4 regions of the Plantactinospora sp. WMMB782 genome follow, and region 1 is predicted to be linked to each of the others. Evidence: riboswitches for the same ligand, from Rfam matches in the RefSeq annotation. Region 1 holds a riboswitch; each other region holds the start of a gene.

Region 1 (4,209 bases):
CGGCACACCAGCCACCGGCGGCGAGTGGCCACGAGACGGGGCAGGGGGTCGGGATGACCGGGACGACGGTGGCCGGGGTGATGGCCGAGCTGGCCGCGCTGGACGACCCGAAGCTGCGCGAGGCGAACGAGCGGCACGGCGACGACCACGGGGTGAACCTCGGCCAGTTGCGCGCGCTCGCCAAGCGGTTGAAGACACAGCAGGAACTCGCCCGCCAGCTCTGGCGGACGGAGGACACCGCGGCCAGACTGCTGGCGCTGCTGATCTGCCGCCCGAAGGCGTTCGACGGTGCCGAACTCGACGCCATGCTGCGGCAGGCGCGCACGCCCAAGGTGCACGACTGGCTGGTCAACTACGTGGTGAAGAAGAACCCGCACGCCGAGGAGCTGCGGCTGGCCTGGTTCGCCGACCCGGATCCCGTCATCGCCAGCGCCGGTTGGGCACTGACCGGCGATCGCGTGGCGAAGAAACCGGAAGGGCTCGACCTGGGCGGACTGCTCGACACCATCGAGGCGGAGATGGGGGACGCCCCGGATCGTCTCCAGTGGGCGATGAACAGCTGCCTGGCCCAGATCGGCATCGACCACCCCGGACACCGCGCTCGGGCGATCGCCATCGGCGAGCGGCTACAGGTGCTCAAGGACTACCCGACGTCGCCCGGCTGCACGTCCCCGTACGCGCCCGTCTGGATCGGCGAGATGGTGCGCCGGCAGCAGGGCGGTTGACCACCGTCCGGATGCCCCCGCCGGACAGGCCGACCTTCGTGGCCGAGGCGCCGGAATCTGTGGACGAAGTGCGGTGGTGGCATTCTTTCTTTCAGCTGCCGGAGGAACACAATGCGTACATGGCCTTTGACGGTGGACGGGTGCCTGATCACCTGGTAGTCAAGATCGAGCAGCGGGACGACCCCGTGTCGGCGGTCTCCGAGGACGACGCCCGAAACCGCTCGGTCGCCTATCCCACGATCATGTGGGGTGCTCCGGTCTTCGGCTTCGCCGAGGAGGTGGCCGGCCGGTGGCGGATCGTCCGGCTCACCGCCGACGCCCCGCAGCATGCCCGGGACGGTCTCGCGTCACATTTCCGGAAACTGTTCAGCGAGACACCGGAGACCGCCGAGTACACGGCCCGGCGGGCCGAGTACGAGACGGCGTACGAACTGCTCGACTGGGAGATCCTCGACGAACTCACCGTCGACGGACGGCGCTACCGGATCGTCCGGGCCCAACCGTTCATCAGGATGGGGCCGGACGGGCCGGAGCCGCCCCGGCCCACCGACCCGGACCCGTACCCGCCGGGGCAGACGGACCGGGACACGTCCCAACTCGACGGGTTCGTCATCGACCCGACCGCCGGCACCGGGCTCACCGACGGGCTGGTCCGGATGGAGATGATCTCGGCGTCCTACCGGCCGGACACGGTTCCCGGGGACGTGCACGCCGACTCCCGCCAGGCGCTGACCACGCACCCGAACGTGGTGCTGCTGCCGGTCGGCTACACCGTCGGGGAGTACGTCGGCGGCGCCTGGCGGCCCCAGACGGCCGTCACCTACGCGACACCGCAGGCCGCCCGGGACGCCGGGTCCTTCTCGGTCGCGGAGCTGACGCCGGACGAGAACACCTCGATGGAGGATTTCGTGGCGGCGTACCGGCGCGCCCGCGCGGCGCACCGGCCACCGACCACCGACGACTTCGAGGTGCGGGGCGTACCGTGCCGGGTCACCAGAGTGGAGACCTTCGTCCGGGTCGGCCCGGACGGCCCGGAGGGACCCCGCCGCTCGGACCCGGACTCCCACCTGCCACCGGCGCGGCTCGTCTCCGACCTCCGCGCGCAGGGCCTGATGCCCGATCCGGACTGACCCGGGGACGGCCGCGCACAAATTCCACGCCGGACTCCGCCGAATCCCCGAATCGACCCGGTTGACCAGGTAGTCTGACTCCGGTTTCGCCCGGTGGCGCACCCCTCCGCGCCGGCGTGACCGCCGCCGAGTCACCCGTCAGGGTGAGCCGGGGACCCAGGTAGGTGGGGTGAGTCCGCAACCGCGGTAGGGGCTTGTTCCGTCCCGAACCCGTCAGCTAACCCGGTAGGCGGGCGACGGAGGGACATGCATGACGGGATCCACCCGCCGGCGGCTGCCGCTGGTCCTGGCCCTGATCGCCACGTTCGGCGCGCTCACCGGGGCGGCGCTCCGGCCGGACGTCGCAGAGGCGAACAGCCCCGCCGCGCTCGGCGACGAGGGCGACACACCACTCTTACGCGACGTGCTCGAATCCACCGGCCGAGGCTACCTTCAGGCGAGGAACGCGCTGGCCAACGCCAAGGCCCGGCAGGCGAAGATCGTCGCCGAGCTGCGCCGGGTGGAGGCCCGGATCGCGGAGCTGCGCCCCCGGGTCGAGGAGGTGGCCCGGACGGCGTACCGGACGGGTCGGATCGGCCCGGTGCTGGCCCTCCTGCACAGCAGCTCGGCCGACGAGCTGCTGGAGCGCGCCCGCCGGCTGGAGGCGGTGGCGCTGCGGGACAACGACGCGCTGCGCGCGCTCGGCGAGGCCCGGGAGCGGGCCACCCGGGCGAAGCGGGCGCTGGACGCCCAGGTCGTCGAGGAGCGCCGGCAGCTCGCCATCATGCTGCGGCAGAAGCAGGCCGCCGAGCGGGCCCTGGCCCAGGTCGGCGGCGCCTCCACCGGAGGTTTCGTCAACGCCAGCTCGCCGCTGGCCCGGCCCGCGCCACGGGCCGGCGACGGCTCCTGGCCGCCACAGTCGTGCAGCCGGCCCGACCCGACCACCGCCGGCTGCGTCACACCGCGCACCCTGCACGCCTACACCGAGGCGCGGCGGGCCGGCTTCACCAGGTTCACCGGGTGCTACCGCTCCGGCGGCCCGTACGAGCACCCGAAGGGGCGGGCCTGTGACTTCTCCGCCGAGCCGGGTGGGTTCCGTGGCGCCGCGAGCGGAGCCGACCGGACCTACGGCAACAATCTCGCCGCGTTCTTCGTCCGCAACGCCGACCGGATCGGCGTGCTGTACGTGATCTGGTACCGGCAGATCTGGTTGCCGACCACCGGCTGGAAGTCGTACGGCGGGGCGCGCGGCGACCCGTCCAGCGACCACACCAACCACGTGCACCTGTCGCTCGTCTAGGAACGCACCGCCACCCGGGGGTCAGCGCGAGGTCGCCTCGCCCTCCGGAGCGCGCCGGACCGGGGCCCGGCCGGCGGGCTGGGCCGGCTGCGGACCGGTCGGCCGGAGCGGCGGGATCGGCCGGGTCACCGACTCCAGACAGGTGACCAGGACCTTCTCGCCGTGGTGCAGCAACTCCAGGGCGTCGTCCGGCTCCCCGTCGCGCAGCGAGTACGTCGCCTCGTGCCGCCGCACGTCCACCCGCATGTGCACGCCCCGGTAGCGCAGTGAGAAGTCCAGCCGGTCGATCCGGCTCGGCAGCCGGGGGGTGAAGGAGAGCGTCTCGGTGTGGTCGCGCATCCCGCCGAAGCCGGCGACCAGGGCGATCCAGGCTCCGGCCAGCGAGGCGACGTGCACGCCGTCCCGGGTGTTCTGGTTGAGGTCGTGCAGGTCCATCAGGGCCGCCTCGCCCAGATAGTCGTGCGCGAGTTCGAGGTGCCCGGTCTCGGCCGCGAGTACCGCCTGGGTGCAGGCCGACAGCGACGAGTCGCGTACCGTCCGCCGCTCGTAGTAGGCGAAGTTGGCCGCCTTCTGTTCGTCGGTGAACGCGTCGCCGCGCCAGTGCATCGCCAGCACCAGGTCGGCCTGCTTGATCACCTGTTTGCGGTACAGGTCGAAGTAGGGATAGTTCAGCAGCAGCGGGTACTGCTCCGGCGGGGTGCCGGCGAAGTCCCACTCCTGGAACCGGGTGAAGCCCTCCACCTGCGGATGTACGCCCAGCTCCCGGTCGTACGGGATGTGCATGTCGTTCGCCGCGTCCCGCCACGACGCCGTCTCCTCGGCGTCGACGCCGAGCCGCTGGGCCTCCTCGCCGTGCCGGGCGGCGGCCTCGGCGGCGGCCAGCAGGTTCCGCTGGGCCATCAGGTTGGTGTAGACGTTGTCGTTCTTCACCGCCGTGTACTCGTCCGGCCCGGTCACCCCGTCCAGGTGGAACCGGCCGTTCCGGTCGTGGTGCCCGAGCGATCGCCAGAGCCGGGCGGTCTCCACCAGCAGTTCCAGCCCGACCTCGCGTTCGAACTGCACGTCGTCGGTCGCC
Region 2 (4,209 bases), 1.0 Mb from region 1:
GACTCGACGCCGAGCCGGCGATCTCGGCCGAACTGCGTCACCTGATCTTCCAGCGGATGATCTGGCACCTGTTGCAGGTGCTCGGTCACCCCCGGCGGGTGCCGCCGGAGCGCCGCCGGGAGTTCTTCGCCGAGATCGTCACCCGGTACCGGGCACACCTGCCGCCGGCCGGCTACCAACCACCCGGCGGGACGGCCGGGCTGAAGCACCGGCTGGTGGGTCGCGGGGCGTACGGGCTGTTCAGCGCGCTCCAGGCCGCCCGGCGGGCACACCTCGGCGTGGTGACCCGGGTCCGGCACCCCCGGTCCGGGACGCATCCGGTGACCGGCACTCCCACCCCGGCACCGCGGGCCGTACCCGGCGGGCGCGCCCAGGCGGTACCGGGCGAGTTGACCGACCGGGTTAGCTGAGCCGGCTGGGCTGAGCCGGGTGGGCCCAGCCGGCTGGGCCTGGCCCGGTGAGCATCCCGGGTCGGTGCATCCGGGTCGGTCGGGCCCTGACGATGTCGTCAGCCGTGTTCGCCGAGCGGACCGACCTGCCAGCCTCGACGCAGGCACTCCTCCAACAGGTACGGCAGGGCGGCCAGACTCGCCCGCCAGGCGCCCGGTGCGGAGGTGCAGTCCGAGTCGTGCAGCAGCACGGTGCCGCCGCCGGCCAGCCCGTCGCGAAGCGTGTCGAGTACCGAGGCGCGGGTGGCCGTCCGGGTCCAGTCCCGCCCCCAACAGGTCCAGAGCACCGGCGTCAGGTCCAGTCGCCGGGCGGCCACCAGCGCGGCGGCGCTGAGTACCCCGTACGGCGGTCGGAAGAACCGGGGCACCCGACCGGTCACCGCGCCGATCAACTCGCGGGTCCGGGCCAGGTCCCGGTAGGTGGCGTGCGGGCCGCGTAGCAGCAGGTTCTGGTGGGCCCAACCGTGCACCGCCACCTCGTGCCCGGCGGCGGCGAGGTCCAGGCCGAGTTCGGGTGCGCGGGCCAGCATCGACCCGAGCAGGAAGAACGTGGCGCGGGTCCGGTGTGCGGCGAGCGTCTCGACGAAGAGCGGGGTGGAAGCCGGATCGGGACCGTCGTCGAAGGTGAGCGCGACGTGCTCCGGAGAGCCGCGTCCGCTCAGCCGGGGGAAGAACCGCAGCCGTATCCCCGGCAGTACCGTCAGGGCCGGCACCACCTGGGCGGCCAGCGCGGCACCGACGGTCGTCGTCGCCGGTACCGCGCGTCCGCGCACTCGTTCCTCCACCCGCCGCACCATCGCGGAACCCGCCGCACCCTCACGACCGCGGTTACCCGCGCGGCCCGCCTTCATCCTCACCCGGACGGGTGGTCCGGCCCCGGGAGCGCGCGGTGGCGGCCGTGACCGAGCGCGGATCGCCCTGCCGGCGCGCGGCGGTGCCGGCCCGCGGGGTGCGGCCGAGGACGTCCGGGCGGCCGGCGGCGTGCCGTTGCCGGTCGAGACCGACCTGGCGGACCACAGCCAGCCCGGCGGCCGACGGTGACGGGGTGGACCTGAGCGCATCCGGGGAGGTCGACACGCCGTACCGGACCCGGAGTCCGCGGCTCCGGGCTGTCCCGGCACGGGGGCGTGGTGACGGCCGGTGTGCTCCCGGTCGGTACGGTCGCCGGTGTGCTCTTCGGCACAAGGCCGTGGCGCGGTCGGTGGTCGAAGAATCACCCACTGACCAACCTGGACATGTTTCCGCACGTCAGGACGTTGGCAGTGCGGATGGTGAATAGCCGACAGCAGTTGGTGGATAATGGCGGGCAAAGCATGCCCTTCGATGCGTACGACGGGCCGTGATTACTGATAGTCGTTGCCTGGCAACGCTTTTGGCCGCGAACGGGTATTGCCATTCCGGAAGTGAAACCGGGTATGCTGTCTGCCGTTCATAGCCGGATACCGTGTGGTGCCGGCGCTGATCGCCGCCTAATCGCCACACGGCGAGCCGGGGACCCACGTTCCCCTGGGGTGAATCCGCGAGAGCGGTAGGGACCACTTCCATCCCGAACCCGTCAGCTAACCCGGTCGGCGGCCGACGGAAGGGATACATGTGAGGGCACCCCTACGCCGAAGGCTGGCGACTGCCCTGGCACTGCTCACCGCCGCAGCTCTGGTCGCGGTTCCGTCCGAGGCGTCAGCCGCGCCGAAGCCGGCCCCACAGGAGGAAGCCGACTCGCCGCTGCTCGGGGACGTGCTCGCCAGCGCCGGCAAGCGGCTCGCGGAGGCGAAGGCCGAGCGCGTCAAGTCGCAGCGGCGACAGCAGGCGCTCGGCAACGAGCTGAAGCAGGCCGAGGCGAAGCTGGCGGCGCTCGCGCCGGAGGCGAGCGAGATCGCGGCCGAGTCCTACCGCAGCGGCAAGCTCAGTGCCATCTCGATGCTGCTGTCCAACAACTCGAGCGAGGGCTCCGACGGGGGCTTCATGCAGCGGATGTCGGCGCTCAACGAGCTGAACCTGTTCAACAACAGCAAGCTCCGGGCGCTCAACCAGGCGAAGGACGAGGTCGGCGCGGCCAAGAAGGCGATCGACGACGAGGTCGCCAAGCAGGCCGCCCAAGAGAAGATCATCAAGAAGGAGCAGTCGGACGCGAAGAAGGCGCTCGCCCTGGTGGGCGGCAACTCGCGGCCGGACAAGGGTCTGGTGTCGGCCACCTCGCCGGTAGCCCGGCCGGGGCCGGGGATGGCGGACGGTTTCCCGGGACTGCCCTGCAACAAGGACGACCCGACCACCGGTGGCTGCATCACGGCCCGGACGCTGCACATGTACAACGAGGTGCGCCGGGCGGGCTTCAAGCGGTTCGTCGGCTGTTTCCGGCCCGGTGGGCCGTTCGAGCACCCGAAGGGTCGGGCCTGCGACTGGTCGCTGCGCAACTCCGGGTTCAGCCGGGCCGCCAACGACGACCAGATGAAGTACGGCAACGACCTGGCCGCGTTCCTGATCCGCAACGCCGACCGGCTCGGCATCCTCTACGTGATCTGGTACAAGGAGATCTGGTTCCCGGGCGAGGGCTGGAGGTCCTACAGCGGTCCCAGCGACCACACCGACCACGTACACGTCTCGATGCTCTAGCCTCGGCCCGACAACCGACCGCCCCGCCCCTGCCCGACAGGTGGCGGGGCGGTCGCGTTGGGGCGGCGTGCCGGTCGCGTTTCGCGGCGGGCCGGCCGGCGGGCTGGCATCATCGGCCGATGGCAGTCATCGAGGTCGTCCGGGGCGACATCACCCGGCAGCACGTGGACGCGATCGTCACCGCAGCCAACGAGTCACTGCTCGGTGGTGGCGGTGTGGACGGTGCCATCCACCGGGCGGCCGGGCCCCGGCTGGCCGAGGCGGGTGCGGCGATCGCCCCCTGCCCGCCCGGCGAGGCGGTGGCGACGCCCGCGTTCGACCTCGACCCGCCCGTCCGGTACGTCATCCACACCGTCGGTCCGGTCTGGGAAGGCGGCGGGCACGACGAGGCCGAGGTGCTGGCCTCCTGCTACCGCCGCTGCCTCGCCGTCGCCGACGAGGTGGGCGCGCGCAGCGTCGCCTTCCCGGCCATCGCCACCGGGGTCTACGGGTTTCCCGCCGACCGGGCGGCCGAGACGGCGGTGCGGACGCTCCGCTGCACGCCGTCGGCGGTCGAGTCGATCCGGCTGGTCGCCTTCGACGAGGAGACCGCCATCCTGCTCCGGGCAGCCGTCGACCACAGTGGCGGGTCGTCCGCCTCGACGGGGTGACAGGGCACCGGTGACGGCGAACTGATGGTCTTCGACTGGTTGTATCTTGCACCGAATAGGTTGTAGCGTACAACCATGAGTGCCGACGAGGCGCGCGAGATGCGGGACGCCGTCAGCCAGTTCGTCCGGGCGTTCGGGCTGCACCGGCCCGAGCAGACCCCGTGCGGTCAGGCGATGTCCGTCTCCGAGGCGCACGCCCTCGCCGAGATCGACCGGGAGGGCGGACTGCGCCAGGTCGAGTTGGCCCGCCGGCTGCGGCTGGAGAAGAGCACGGTCAGCCGGCTGGTCGGCCAGCTCACCGGCCGTGGTTGGGTGGAACGAGCGGATGCGGCCGGCGACGGCCGGGGCGTCTGGCTCACCCTAACCGGGCAGGGCCGCCGTGCGGCCGAGCGGCTCGCCACAGCCCGGGAGGCCCGGTTCGCCGCGCTGCTCGACCGGATCCCACCCGACGAACGGCCGGCGATCCTGGCCGCCGTGCGACGACTGGCGGAGGCCGCCGA
Region 3 (4,209 bases), 3.7 Mb from region 1:
CGGCTCGGGCTACGTGCTGGACCCGGAACTGTCCAACCTGGACGAGGTGCTGGACCGGTTGCTGGAGAGCGATCCGCTGGCCGAGACCCGGTGGCGGACCCGGACCCGTTATCTCGGCGACTTCCCGGAGCAGCACTACGCCGACGGGTTCCTCGACGAGGCCCGCCGGCAGGTGGCCGGTGCCGGTACGCCCCCGCCGGTACCGACACCCCGCCCCGCCCCGGTCCCCTGACCGCGCCCCCTCGCCTGCCGGTGCTCCTGAGGCGGGGACCCGTGGGCGGGGACCCGTGGGCGGCTGGGTGGCGTTGCGCCGAGGGTGCTCGCGGGCTGTGCCATGATGCCCCGGTGACGATGATCAGGACCAGCCACGACCGTAACGAGCTGGCCGACCTGCTGCGCCGCGACCCGCACCTGCACGCGTACGAACTCGGCGACCTCGACGACTTCTACTGGCCGTACACCAACTGGTACCGGTGCGGCGAGGCCGTGGCGCTGCTCTACCACGGTGCGCCCAGGCCGGTGCTGCTGGCACTGCACCGCTCCCCGGCACCACTTACCGAACTGCTCACCGGTCTCCTCCCGCTGCTGCCCCGGCACTTCGAGGCGCACCTCTCCCCCGGCGGCGTGGAGGTGCTGGCCCGGGAGTACCCGGTCCGGACGCGCGGGGCGCACCTGAAGATGGCGCTCACCGACCCGGACCGGCTGGCCCGGGTCGCGCCGGCCGGCGAGGTGCTGACCGAGGCGGACGTACCGGAGCTGACCGCGTTCTACCAGGCGGCGTATCCGGGCAACTGGTTCGACCCGCGGATGGTCGAGACCGGTCACTACGTCGGGCTGCGCCGGGACGGTGGGCTGGTCGCCGTCGCCGGGGTGCACGTCTGGTCACCGCGCTACCGGGTGAGCGCGCTGGGCAACGTGACGACCGCTCCGGCGTACCGGGGGCAGGGGCTGGGCAGCACCGTGGTGGCGACGCTCTGCCGGCGGCTGCTGGAGGCCGTCGACACGGTGGCGCTGAACGTCGCAGCGGAGAACACCGCCGCGCACAAGCTCTACGACCGGCTCGGCTTCACCCCGGTCGCCGAGTACACCGAGTACGTCGTCGGCGAGGCGCCGGTGGCCGCGGCCACGTCCGACGAAGGTCCACAGTGAACTGACGCTGGTCCGGACCGCCGGTCGAAGTCCGCCGACCCTTGTCAAGGACCAGTGCCACGGGCACCATGTCAACGGTCCGCACGCCTGCCAGGCTGCCGGAGCTTTCCGCCACCGGCCCGTACGCCGGTCGTCCCACCCTGTCTTTCGCCGATCCGATCTGTCGCCGAGGAGGCTCCGGTGCTCGAGGAGTTCATGGGCATTCCCGCCCACCCCTTCCTGGTCCATGCCGCGGTGGTCTTCGTGCCACTGCTCGCGCTGGCCGCGGTCGGGTACGCGTTCCTGCCGTTCGTCCGCCCGCACCTGCGCTGGGTGCTGGGGCTGCTCGCCGTCGCCACCCCGGTCGCGGCGCTGATGGCCAAGCTCTCCGGTGACCGTTTCCTCGCCCGCCTCGAATCGCGCAACCGGGTCAGCCCGGAGTACGTCCCCCGGCTGGCGGAGCACCAGGATCTCGGCACCAACACCCTGTACGCGACCATCGCGCTCGGCGTGCTGACCCTGGCGCTGGTCCTCCTCGTCAAGCCCCGCACCGCCGCCACCCGGCCAGCCGCGACCGCCGACGGGGACGGCACGGACGGCGCGGCCGCCGGCGCCGCACCGGCCGCCACGGGTTCACCGGTGCTGAGCCTCGTGCTCGGGGTGTTGGCCCTGGCCGCGGCCGGCGCCGCCCTCTACTACGTGTTCCGCACCGGTGACACAGGCGCCAAGGCGGTGTGGGAGGGCCAGTGACCCGCACGGGTGTAAGGAAGGGCCCCCTCCTAGACAAAATGCGATGGGAGGGGGCCCTTACACCCGTGCGGGAGGGTGGGGCGGGTCAGGAGGAGTAGCCGCGGGTGGCCGCCCAGTTCGCCAGGTCGATGGTGCTCATCCAGTAGTTGCTGTCCTCGCCGGGGATGGCCGGGTCGGCGATCTTCACCGTACGGCCGTCGTCGCGGTAGCCGACCACCGTCAGGTAGTGCCCGCCCGGGTAGCTGTGCCAGCCGCCGTCGAGGTCGGTGGCCGAGCCGGCGATGTTCACCACCACGGCGTATCCGCTGGTGACGGCGTGCACCACGTCCGCCTGGAGCCGGTCCATCTGGGCCGGGGTGGCCGCGCCGCCCGGGATGGCCGTGGTGCGGTAGAAGTCGGTACCGATGATCTTGTTGAGCACCCGGGTGGTGTCCTGGGCCGAGTTCGTGCCGCTCGTCGTGGTGCCGAGGTCGGCGGCGACGGAGTCCTGGCTCGGCTGCTTGTCCCGGACGGTGAGCGCGATCCGGGTGGCCGCCGGGCCGCAGTACCAGCCGTTGATCTGGGTCTGGAAATCGTAGTCCAGCAGCTTGGTCGCGGGCGGTGCCGGCCGCTTGCTCGGGGCGCTGGTCGGAGCCGCCTTGGCCACCTTGGCCGCCTTGCTGGCCGGTGCCGTGGTCGGTGTCTCGGTCGCCGGGGCGGTGGTCTGCGGCGCCGTCGTCCGCGGCGCGGTGGTGGCGGCCGCTCCGGCCTGATCCGCGACGGGGGCGCCGACCTCGGCGACGGCGACCGTCGAGCCGGTCCCCGGTGCCCCGGGCGAGCCGGTCGAGGCCAGCACGACCCCGGTCGAGGCGGCGGCGGCGAGCACCGCTGCCGAGGCGAGTGCGAGCCGGTTCCGGCGGCCCGACATGGCAGTCCTGAACCGCCCGTTAATTGCGTGCTTCAACGTTGTCCTCCAGGGGAATGCGTGCCACCACTACCGGGGGACGGGGTGGTGACGCGACGTTTCTTATCGCTGCCGGAATGTGCCGGGAAATCGCGCGGAATGGCACCGGAAAGGCGCGCGCCGACGGACATGGCGGAGACGGAGGGACCCACGATGTGCCCAGGGGTGGGGACACCGCTGTCGGCGTACCGGTGGAATCAGCGCCACCACGATCCGTCGCCGCCGGCCTGCGGCGCGGTACCGGGACCTGCCGGCGAGCCGGTCGGCGCGCCCGGGACGACCCGCGCGTCGACGACCTCCGCGGCACAGCCCGCTATCGGATCAGGATCGGGCCCCGGCCGGGGACCGGGTGGTCCGGTACGGCTGTCGCGGCGGCCGGGAGCGGCGCCGCGACGCAGCGAGGAAACTGGGGGGACGGGCCGGAGCCCGGGTGATGCGGCACGAACAACTACTCCTTCCGACACCGCCTACCGGGTTAGCTGACGGATTCGGGCGGGAAGGCCGCCCTACCCCGGGCCGTAGCCCGAAGATTCACCCCAGATAACTGTGGGTCCCCGGCTCGTCACAGAACGATTAAGCGGGTCCGCACCGGTGTCACCAGGCGGTGACCAAGGGGCCGATGGCGGACTTGCCGACATTACTGTCCGCGTTCGGCTGTTGCCAAGCCCAGTGAGCAGCGAAAACAGTGAGCAGGACCGCGATTTGGAGCTCCGGGGGCCACCCGACGGTCACGGACGGTCGCGCAGATAAACCGGCATGATCATGTACGGGTGCGGTATGACGGAAATGACCGGCTTAGCCCGGTCGCCCGAGTATGGGACGAGGACACCAGGAGGCTCCTTTCGATGACAACGGTGCACGAAGCGACCTACGACCTGCTCCGTTCCCTGGGCCTGACCACCCTGTTCGGCAACCCCGGCTCCACCGAGGAGCCATTTCTGAAGAACTTTCCGGCCGACTTCGCGTACGTGCTGGCCCTACAGGAGGCGTCGGCGGTCGCGATGGCGGACGGCTACGCCCAGTCCAGCGGCCGTCCGGTGCACGTAAACCTGCACACCGCGCCCGGCACCGGGAACGCGATGGGCAGCCTCGTCACCGCCTGGCACAACAAGACACCCATGATCGTTACCGCCGGCCAGCAGACCCGGACGATGAGCCTGTCGGAGCCGATGCTGACGAACGTGCGCCCCACCCAACTTCCCGAGCCGTACGTCAAGTGGAGCCACGAGCCGCTGCGCGCCCAGGACATCCCTGAGGCGTTCATGCGGGCGCTGGCCACCGCGGTACAGCCGCCGGCCGGGCCGGTCTACCTCTCCCTGCCGCTGGACGACTGGGACGAACCGGCCAACGGCACCGCCCAGGTACGCCGGGTGAGCACCCGGATCGCG
Region 4 (4,209 bases), 800 kb from region 1:
GAAGAGTCCCTCGTCGGTGATGACCGGGGACACCGGGTGCACCCGCGGCCCACCGTCGGCGCGCACGGTCGCCAGGTAGCCGAGACCCGGACCGTACTGCTGGATGAGGACGCGGATCGCGTCGGCGAGTCGTGGCTCGTCAGAGGCGAATTCGGACCAGGATGCCATGCCCACATTCTATCGAACACCTGTTCGATCACCTACCCCGGTCCCACCCATCGGCGAGGTCGCGGCCGGTCACCGTCGCGCCACTCGCTAAGGTGATCCGGTGCTGCTCTCCGACCACGACCTAGTGATCGAGATCAAGGCGGGCACCCTCGCGTTGGAGCCGTTCGAGCCCGCGCTGGTGCAGCCGTCGAGCATCGACGTACGCCTGGACCGGCTCTTCCGGGTCTTCAACAACCACCTCTACACGCACATCGACCCGGCGGTCCAGCAGGACGACCTGACCTCGCTCGTCGACGTGCCGGACGGCCAGCCGTTCGTGCTGCACCCGGGTGAGTTCGTGCTCGCCTCCACGCTGGAGGTGATCTCCCTCGGCGACCAGCTCGCCGGCCGGCTGGAGGGCAAGTCGAGCCTGGGCCGGCTCGGCCTGCTCACCCACTCCACCGCCGGCTTCATCGACCCCGGTTTCTCCGGCCACGTCACGCTGGAGCTGTCGAATGTGGCCAACCTGCCGATCCGGCTCTGGCCCGGGATGAAGATCGGGCAGCTCTGCATCTTCCGGCTCTCGTCGCCGTCCGCCCACCCGTACGGGTCGGCCGTCTACGGCTCGCGCTACCAGGGGCAGCGCGGCCCGACGCCGAGCCGTTCCTGGCAGAACTGGCGCACCTGGCCCACCCGCTGAGGCAAGGCGCCCCCCGTCGTCCGAACGGCAGAACCCCCGCCGCACCTGCGACGGGGGTTCTGCGTTGACTCGGTCGGCCCGGAGACCGTCGACCCGGAGATCTCAGCCCGGTCTGCCGAAGCTGTGGATCTCGCCGTCGTCCATCCGCTTCATCTTCACCGGCTCGCCGGCCCGGGAGGCGTGCACGATCCAACCGTTGCCGACGAACATGCCGACGTGACTGAGGTCGGCGTAGTAGAAGACCAGATCACCGGGGCGCAGCTCGGAACGGCTGATCCGCTTCGTCTGTCCGCGCTGGGCGCGGGCGTTGTGCGGCAGCGAGACGCCGCCCTTGGCCCAGGCGGCCAGGGTCAGACCGGAGCAGTCGTACGAGCCGGGGCCTTCGGCACCCCACTTGTACGGCTTGCCGATCTGGGCGCACGCGAACTTGACCGCCTGGCCGGACGGGCCACCGGGGTAGGTGGCCGGGCAGGGCGCGGGCCGCAGCGGGCCGGCGGAGCCGTTCCCGTACGCCTGGATCCGCAGCTTCTGCAGCCGCTCGACCTCGGCGTCGATCTCCTTCTTCTTCGCCGCCAGTTCCGCCTCGGTCTTGGTCAGCTGGGTGACCAGCCGGTCCAGCGGAGCCTTCTGGGCGGCGTACTTCTCCTTGAGGTCGACGACCTCCTGCACCTCGCGCTGCTGCTGGCGAGCGAACTGGTCGAGCACCGAGAGCTGGCCGACGAGCGCGGTCGGCGACTTCGAGGTGAGCAGGGCGTTGACCGCCGAGGCCTTGTCACCCTTGTACGCCTGCACGGCGAAGTCGCTCACCCTGTTCATCGCGGCGTCGATCTGCGACTGAAGCGGGGCGATCTTCTTCTGCAGGGCGGCGACCTGCTTCTTCTTCGCCGCGAGGTCCTGCCGGGTGGCGTTGTGCTTCTCGACGACCGGCTCCAGCTTGCGCCAAGCGGTGTCGATCTGCTGCTCGATCTCGGCCACCGACGGCTCGGCCAGCGCCGGCGTCGTGCCGGTGAACAGCACGGCGGCGCTGGCGAGTGCGGTGAGGGCGATGACGAGAATGGACCGTCGAGGGCGCGGTTTCGCGTTCCCGGCGTCGGCGGCTGCCGACGGGAGGGAGGGCGACCGCGGCGGGGCAGGGGAAGCCACCGGGGTCCGTACTCCTTCTTCCGTAGCCCGCCTACCGGGTTAGCTGACGGGTTCGGGCGGAAAGAGTGTCGCCCTACCGCAGAAGGCGCGGATTCACCCCAGGATGCTCGGGTCCCCGGTTCGCTCTGTGTGACGATTCGGCGGTGTCGAGACGTCGCCGCCCGGCTAGGCGGCCTGCCGTCGGCTCGACGGTCCCCAACCTTAGAGAAGGGTGTTATCCAAACGCAACCCCGCGATCTGAGTCGATTCGTTGTGTGTCGGAGCGGTCGCGGACGGTGCGAGCCGACCGTCGTCCGAGTCGACCCGCGAGAACCGAGCCGGACACGCTCGGTATAGGTGAAAGATTTCTACATAGCGACGAGCTTATTCGGCAGGTATTGACCACGGCCGTGTCCCGGGTGGAAGGTGATCGGCAGGCCCACCCCCGGCCCCTGGAGGTCCGATGCTTCCCACGACAACCCCGCTGAGCAGGAGAATCGCGATCGGGACCGCCCTGCTCGGCGCCGCCGCACTGCTGCCGGCCAGCCCCGCGCCCGCCGCGCCGCCACCGGCCGAGACCCGGCAGGCCGAGTCCGCCGAGACCCGGCAGTCCGAGTACGCCGCCGCGGCGGCCGAGTTCGGCGTACCCGAGAGCGTGCTGTTGGGCGTCTCCTATCTGGAATCCCGCTGGGACACCAACGCCGGCACCCCGAGCACCAGCGGCGGATACGGCCCGATGCACCTCACCGACGTCGCCGGGCTGGCCGCCGGTCCGGAACACCCGGAACACGGCGAGGACCGGCGCGGCGACCCGGCCCGGCCCGGCCGACCGGCACACCCACCCGCCGCCCCGTCCAGCGACCGGAACAACGACCGCAGCGGCGCGGCGGCACCGTCCGGCGGGCAGACCCTGGACGCCGCCGCCACGCTGACCGGCGTCGACGAGCGGGCACTCCGCGCCGAACCGGCGGCGAACATCCGGGGCGGGGCGGCACTGCTGGCGGCGTACCAGAAATCGCTGGCCGGGCCGACGGGGCGGGCCAGCGACCCGGCGGCCTGGTACGGCGCGGTGGCCCGGTACGCCGGCAGCGACCGCGCGGACGCCGCCGCCGCCTTCGCCGACGAGGTGTACCGGACCGTCGCCGAGGGCGCCAGCCGGACCACCGACGACGGGCACCGGATCACCCTCCCCGGCCATCCCGGGATCGTCCCGCAGCGGCACTGGCTGGACCGGCTCGGCCTGCCCGGCCGGCCCCGCCCGGACGGGCTGGAGTGCCCGCGCGACATCTCCTGCGAGTGGATCCCCGCGCCCTACCAGGCGTTCGGGGAGGGCGACTACGGCAACCACGACCTCTCCGACCGGCCCGCCCGGCAGAAGATCGAGTACATCGTCATCCACGACACCGAGGGCAGCTACGACACCACGCTGCGGCTGGTCCAGGATCCGACCTACGTGAGCTGGCACTACACGCTCCGCTCCGCCGACGGGCACATCGCGCAGCACGTCAAGGGCAGGGACGTGGCCTGGCACGCCGGCAACTGGTACGTCAACGCCAAGGCGATCGGCCTGGAACACGAGGGCTTCGCCGCACAGGGCACCTGGTACACCGAGGCGATGTACCGGACCTCGGCCAAGCTGGTCCGCTACCTCGCCGACCGCTACGACATCCCGCTGGACCGCGACCACGTCATCGGGCACGACAACGTCCCCGGCATCCTGCCGGCGAACGTGCGCGGCATGCACTGGGACCCCGGGCCGTACTGGGACTGGTCGCACTACTTCGACCTGCTCAGGGCACCGTTCCGGGGCATCGGCGCAGCGGCCGCCGGACTTGTCACAATCGACCCGGACTTCGCCGCCAACCGGCCGGCGTTCACCGGCTGCACGGCGGCCGGGGTGCCGTGCCCGGCGCGCGGGTCGTCGTCGGTGATCCTGCGCACCGCACCGGCCGCCGACGCGCCGCTGGTGAACGACCTCGGGCTGCGCCCGGACGGCACCCCGGACACGATGCACATCTCCGACCACGGGGCGCGGGCGTCGGCGGGGCAGACGTACGCGCTCGCCGGCCGGCAGGGCGACTGGACCGCGATCTGGTATCTCGGGCAGCGGGCGTGGTTCCACAACCCGAGGTCGAAGCCGACCGTGAAGTGGACGGTGGGGCTGGTCGCGACGCCGAAGCCGGGCCGGGCGACGATCCCGGTGTACGGCAGGGCGTACCCGGAGCCGGACGCCTATCCGG

Evidence for each region. A riboswitch is a leader RNA that binds a small molecule or an ion and turns the genes downstream of it on or off. The one in region 1 is predicted to bind cyclic di-AMP.
Region 2: another riboswitch for cyclic di-AMP. It lies ahead of ACN28A_RS05820 (coiled-coil domain-containing protein); the one in region 1 lies ahead of ACN28A_RS10625 (coiled-coil domain-containing protein).
Region 3: another riboswitch for cyclic di-AMP. It lies ahead of ACN28A_RS27115 (C39 family peptidase); the one in region 1 lies ahead of ACN28A_RS10625 (coiled-coil domain-containing protein).
Region 4: another riboswitch for cyclic di-AMP. It lies ahead of ACN28A_RS14250 (NlpC/P60 family protein); the one in region 1 lies ahead of ACN28A_RS10625 (coiled-coil domain-containing protein).

The regions. Positions count from the first base shown of each region.
Region 1 is NZ_JBMHMC010000007.1:1,872,687-1,876,895, forward strand. It holds gene ACN28A_RS10615 (DNA alkylation repair protein) at 54-725, shown strand; gene ACN28A_RS10620 (DUF5954 family protein) at 866-1,855, shown strand; cyclic di-AMP (ydaO/yuaA leader) riboswitch at 1,970-2,102, shown strand; gene ACN28A_RS10625 (coiled-coil domain-containing protein) at 2,106-3,134, shown strand; gene ACN28A_RS10630 (glycoside hydrolase family 65 protein) at 3,156-4,209, opposite strand, start outside.
Region 2 is NZ_JBMHMC010000007.1:865,459-869,667, reverse strand. It holds gene ACN28A_RS05830 (glycosyltransferase family 2 protein) at 1-410, shown strand, start outside; gene ACN28A_RS05825 (polysaccharide deacetylase family protein) at 509-1,222, opposite strand; cyclic di-AMP (ydaO/yuaA leader) riboswitch at 1,906-2,039, shown strand; gene ACN28A_RS05820 (coiled-coil domain-containing protein) at 2,043-3,059, shown strand; gene ACN28A_RS05815 (O-acetyl-ADP-ribose deacetylase) at 3,179-3,709, shown strand; gene ACN28A_RS05810 (MarR family winged helix-turn-helix transcriptional regulator) at 3,785-4,209, shown strand, end outside; gene ACN28A_RS05805 (hypothetical protein) at 4,209-4,209, shown strand, end outside.
Region 3 is NZ_JBMHMC010000007.1:5,579,994-5,584,202, reverse strand. It holds gene ACN28A_RS27130 (CDP-glycerol glycerophosphotransferase family protein) at 1-232, shown strand, start outside; gene ACN28A_RS27125 (GNAT family N-acetyltransferase) at 352-1,149, shown strand; gene ACN28A_RS27120 (hypothetical protein) at 1,330-1,878, shown strand; gene ACN28A_RS27115 (C39 family peptidase) at 1,964-2,785, opposite strand; cyclic di-AMP (ydaO/yuaA leader) riboswitch at 3,271-3,411, opposite strand; gene mdlC (benzoylformate decarboxylase) at 3,667-4,209, shown strand, end outside.
Region 4 is NZ_JBMHMC010000007.1:2,672,656-2,676,864, reverse strand. It holds gene ACN28A_RS14260 (pyridoxamine 5'-phosphate oxidase family protein) at 1-168, opposite strand, end outside; gene dcd (dCTP deaminase) at 269-847, shown strand; gene ACN28A_RS14250 (NlpC/P60 family protein) at 950-1,990, opposite strand; cyclic di-AMP (ydaO/yuaA leader) riboswitch at 2,003-2,143, opposite strand; gene ACN28A_RS14245 (N-acetylmuramoyl-L-alanine amidase) at 2,433-4,209, shown strand, end outside.